2 regions of the Streptomyces sp. NPDC004629 genome follow, and region 2 is predicted to be linked to the other one. Evidence: riboswitches for the same ligand, from Rfam matches in the RefSeq annotation. Region 2 holds a riboswitch; the other holds the start of a gene.
The links. Region 2 has a riboswitch for cyclic di-AMP ahead of ACFYTE_RS23500 (M23 family metallopeptidase). Riboswitches for the same ligand answer to the same signal wherever they lie in the genome.

Region 1 (2,179 bases), on a different contig from region 2:
CTTCGAAGAACCCGAGCAGGCCGAGCCCCTTGGCGCGGGCGAGTCCGTCACGCTGGACGGGCCGCGCCCCGGGCGACTGGTGGTGCGGGACGTCGCCGAGGACGAGTGGCGGGTGGAGGTGGCCCCGTGCCGCGAGGGCACGCGCGCGTACCCGGACGGTCTGCAGTGGACCGAGGGCGCGACGGAGACGTACACGATCACGGGGAACGACCCGCTGTCGGCCCGCGCCCGCTCGGAGCGCTCGGTGCGGCTGCACCGCCCGGATCTGCCGTGGGACACCACGGTCCAGGTCCGTTCGGAGATTTCCGGTGACGTCGGCCACTTCGTCACCGCCGACGAGGTGGTCTGCACGACGGGCGGCGAAGTGATCTTCCACCGGACCTGGGAGAAGCGAATTCCCTGGACCACGGAATGAAGTGCCCGTTTTGCCGCTATTGGCACCTCAATTCCCCTTGGCGCTGAATGTACTTGAGCTTCGAGGGAAGTGACTTGGGTCACCCTTTACCGTGGCGCAGCACCCCGCCCGCAGCCCCCACCGCCCTTTCCTCGATGCTCAGTTGACCCTTGGCAATAGCAAAGGATCAAGCGGCTCATACATCTCAATCGCATGTCAATCGGTATGAGATGGGAATCCACCACTTGTTTCCGACATGTGCGGTCGCATAGCTTCCGGGCCAGTCGGATGGACGCCGAATCCTGCCGCCACCCGACATGACCCATCGACGAACCACATTTCGTACGGCAGGAGCGGGGGACCCAGGGAAGTCGCCGGGCCGGACGGCACAGCCGACCGGAACGGCTAGGGGTGAAGTCGCGTCGCCTTTCGGCGGCCGACCGGGCACCTCCCCCGCCCGAACCCGACAGCTCACCTCGCAGGCGCCGGAGAGGAACATCGCCATGTCTGCAGCCGCTCGGCACCGCCACCCCCGCACCAACCGCCTCGTCCGCACCCTCGTCGTGGCCGGCACCGGAGCCGCGGTGCTCGCCCTGCCGCTCCTCGGCGCCACCGGCGCCCACGCGGCCACCCCCGGGTCCGTGACAACGGCCGGCACAACGCCTGCCGGGTACCCGAACAACCTCGACGGCTGGATCCGCGAATCGCTCGCGATCATGGCGGAGAAGAACATCCCCGGCACCTACAACGGCATCCACCGCAACATCATGCGCGAGTCCTCGGGCAACCCACGGGCCATCAACCTCTGGGACTCCAACGCCGCCAAGGGCATCCCGTCCAAGGGCCTGCTCCAGGTGATCGACCCGACGTTCAACGCCTACCACGTGGAGGGAACGTCGTACGACATCTACGACCCGGTCGCCAACATCACGGCCGCCTGCAACTACGCCGCCAAGCGCTACGGCTCGATCGACAACGTCAACGGCGCCTACTGACACACCGCGTCACGGAAACAGTCTTTCGAGGACGACGGCCACGCCGTCGTCCTCGTTCGACAGGGTGACCTCGTCGGCCACCGCCTTCAACTCTGGGTGGGCGCCGGCCATCGCCACCCCGTGGGCGGCCCAGTCGAACATCGGGATGTCGTTCGGCATGTCACCGAAGGCGACGGCCTCTTCAGGAGCCAGCCGAAGGTGCTCGGCGGCCAGGGCCAGACCGGTGGCCTTGTTGATACCGCACGGCTGCAGCTCGACGGTCCCGGGCCCGGACATGGTCACGGTCGCCAGGGAGCCCACGACCGCGCGCGCCGTCGCCGCCAACTCGTCGTCCGACAGGGCGGGGTGACGCAGCAGCACCTTGCTGATGGGCGCGCACCACAGATCGTCGCGCCGCTCGACACGGACGGCGGGCAGGGTCGGATGCGGCATCAGATACCCGGGCTCGATGAGCGTGAGCCCGCTCACCCCGTCCTGGTCGACGGCCGCGTACACCTGCCCCACCTCGGCCTCGATCTTGCCGAGCGCGGTCTCGGCCAACTCCCGGTCCAGGGTGACCGACCACAGCAGGCGGTCCATGTCGGCGTCGTACACCTGCGCGCCCTGTCCGCACACGGCGAGCCCCCCGCGGCCCAGCGTGTCGAGCAACGGCCGCACCCGGGGCGCCGGCCGCCCCGTGACCACCAGGTGCCGGGCGCCGGCCCGTGCCACGCGCGCGAGCGCGGCGACGGACCGGTCGGAGAGGGTGTCGTCGCCACGCAGGAGCGTTCCGTCGAGGTCGGTGGCGACG
Region 2 (2,179 bases):
CGAGCGGCACGTGCGGCCCGCGACGGCCACCGCCGTGGTCGTCGGCGACCTGACCGGCATCGATCTGGACGCGCTGCTCGGCGAGTCCCTGGGGGCGTGGACCGGCGCCGCGTCCCAGCCGCGTCCGGTGCCGTCGGTGAGCGCCGACGACCGCGGCCGGGTCGTCATCGTGGACCGTCCCGGTGCCGTCCAGACGCAGCTGCTCATCGGCCGCGTCGGCGCCGACCGGCATGACCGGGTCTGGCCCGCCCAGGTGCTCGGCACGTACTGCCTCGGCGGCACCCTCACCTCCCGGCTCGACCGCGTTCTGCGGGAGGAGAAGGGCTACACCTACGGCGTGCGCGCCTTCGGCCAGGTCCTCAGGTCCGCCTCCGACGGCACGGGCGCCTCGCTGCTCGCCATCAGCGGCTCCGTGGACACCCCGAACACCGGTCCCGCGCTGGCCGACCTGTGGACGGTGCTGCGCACGCTGGCCGAGGAGGGGCTCACCGATGCCGAGCGCGACGTCGCCGTGCAGAACCTCGTCGGGGTGGCGCCGCTGAAGTACGAGACGGCGGCGGCCGTGGCGAGCACGCTCGCCGACCAGGTGGAGCAGCACCTGCCGGACGACTACCAGGCGAACCTGTACCGGCAGCTGGCCGCCACGGGCACCGTGGAGGCCACCGCCGCGGTGGTGAACGCGTTCCCGGTGGACCGGCTGGTGACGGTCCTGGTCGGCGACGCCGCGCAGATCAAGGAGCCGGCCGAGGCGCTCGGTATCGGCGAGGTACACGTGGTGTCCGCGGAGTAGGCGGAGCAGTTCGAGGTCCGGCACACGCGCGTGGGGCCCTGACGACCGGTCGTCAGGGCCCTTCCGTTCCCCCGGGGTGCCCGAATTGTGGCGGAGGGTGCCTGTCTGCGCTGTGGGATGCGCTACAAACACCCTGTTCGGTTTGGGGAGGGAAAGTGGCCCCCCTTAGCGTCGTCCGGGCTGTTCGTCAGGCAGTGCGCCGCGCCCGCGGCACCGGACAGCCATCGCCGAGTCCCCGTACGGCGCGAGCCAGGGGAGCCGGGGACCCAAGTCCCTGAGGTGAATCGGGCGTCCGCGCGGTGTGCGGCCTCCCGTAGGAGACCTTCCTGCTCCGAACCTGTCAGCTAACCCGGTAGGCGAGAAGGAAGGAAAGGACCAGCCACTTCATGGCGTTCACCCGCGCCACCGGGAAGCATCGTCGTTCCGGCCGGATGCACCGCACCTCCGCCCGCGCCGCGGGCGTCGCGACCCTCGCCGCCACCGGCGTCATGGGCACCTTCGCGGCCGGCCCGGCGCACGCCGCCGGGACCACCGCGGAGCAGACAGGCCTCATCCCCGTCGTCGGCATCGGCGACTCGGTCGCCGAGCAGATAGGCGCCCAGGCGGCCGCGCAGCGGCAGGCCGCCGAGGAGAAGGCGGCCGAGGAGGCCGCGCGCAAGGCGGCGGCGCGGCGGGCGGCGACGGAACGCGCGGCCGAGGTCCGGGCGGCCCGCGAGGCCGAGCGCAGGCGACTGAACGCCTACGTCGTGCCGATCGCGCACTCCTATGTCTCCACCGGCTACCGCACCGGCGGCTCCCTGTGGTCCTCCGGCACCCACACCGGCATCGACTTCCACGCCGCCGCCGGTACCGCCGTCCACGCGGTGGGCTCCGGCACCGTCGTGTCGGCCGGCTGGGGCGGCGCGTACGGCTACGAGGTGGTGATCCGGATGGCCGACGGCATGTACACCCAGTACGGCCATCTGTCGTCCGTCGGTGTCTCGGTGGGCGAGCGGGTCACTCCGGGGCGGCAGCTCGGGCTCTCCGGCTCGACGGGCAACACGACCGGCCCGCACCTGCATTTCGAGGCGCGGACGACCGCGGAGTACGGCTCCGACGTCGACCCCGTCGCCTATCTCCGCAAGCACGGCGTGAACGTCTGACGACCGGCGGCGCGTGGGTGCCGCGGCCCCGGCTCGCGAGCCGGGGTTTTCGTCGTTTCGGACGCCCCGATGTCCAAAAAATATCCATGGAATCCGGCCCGCCATCGGAAATTCCGGCTCATTGTCATAGAGTCACGGAACACACGTCAATCGTCGGCGTTTCACGGGGATTAAGGCGGAGGTCGGTCATGCGTATTCCGGCGCACTCGGTGTGCACGGCGATCCGGGACGACATCGTCGCCGGTGT

Region 1: linked by a shared signal. The riboswitch ahead of ACFYTE_RS28705 (transglycosylase SLT domain-containing protein) and the one ahead of ACFYTE_RS23500 (M23 family metallopeptidase) in region 2 are both predicted to bind cyclic di-AMP.

What each region holds. Positions count from the first base shown of each region.
Region 1 covers NZ_JBIALO010000021.1:102,429-104,607, reverse strand. Annotated here, with positions in the region: gene ACFYTE_RS28710 (CocE/NonD family hydrolase) at 1-415, shown strand, start outside; cyclic di-AMP (ydaO/yuaA leader) riboswitch at 711-894, shown strand; gene ACFYTE_RS28705 (transglycosylase SLT domain-containing protein) at 898-1,389, shown strand; gene ACFYTE_RS28700 (HAD family hydrolase) at 1,399-2,179, opposite strand, start outside.
Region 2 covers NZ_JBIALO010000015.1:90,606-92,784, reverse strand. Annotated here, with positions in the region: gene ACFYTE_RS23505 (M16 family metallopeptidase) at 1-790, shown strand, start outside; cyclic di-AMP (ydaO/yuaA leader) riboswitch at 1,006-1,164, shown strand; gene ACFYTE_RS23500 (M23 family metallopeptidase) at 1,177-1,932, shown strand; partial or broken gene ACFYTE_RS23495 (GntR family transcriptional regulator) at 2,121-2,179, shown strand, end outside.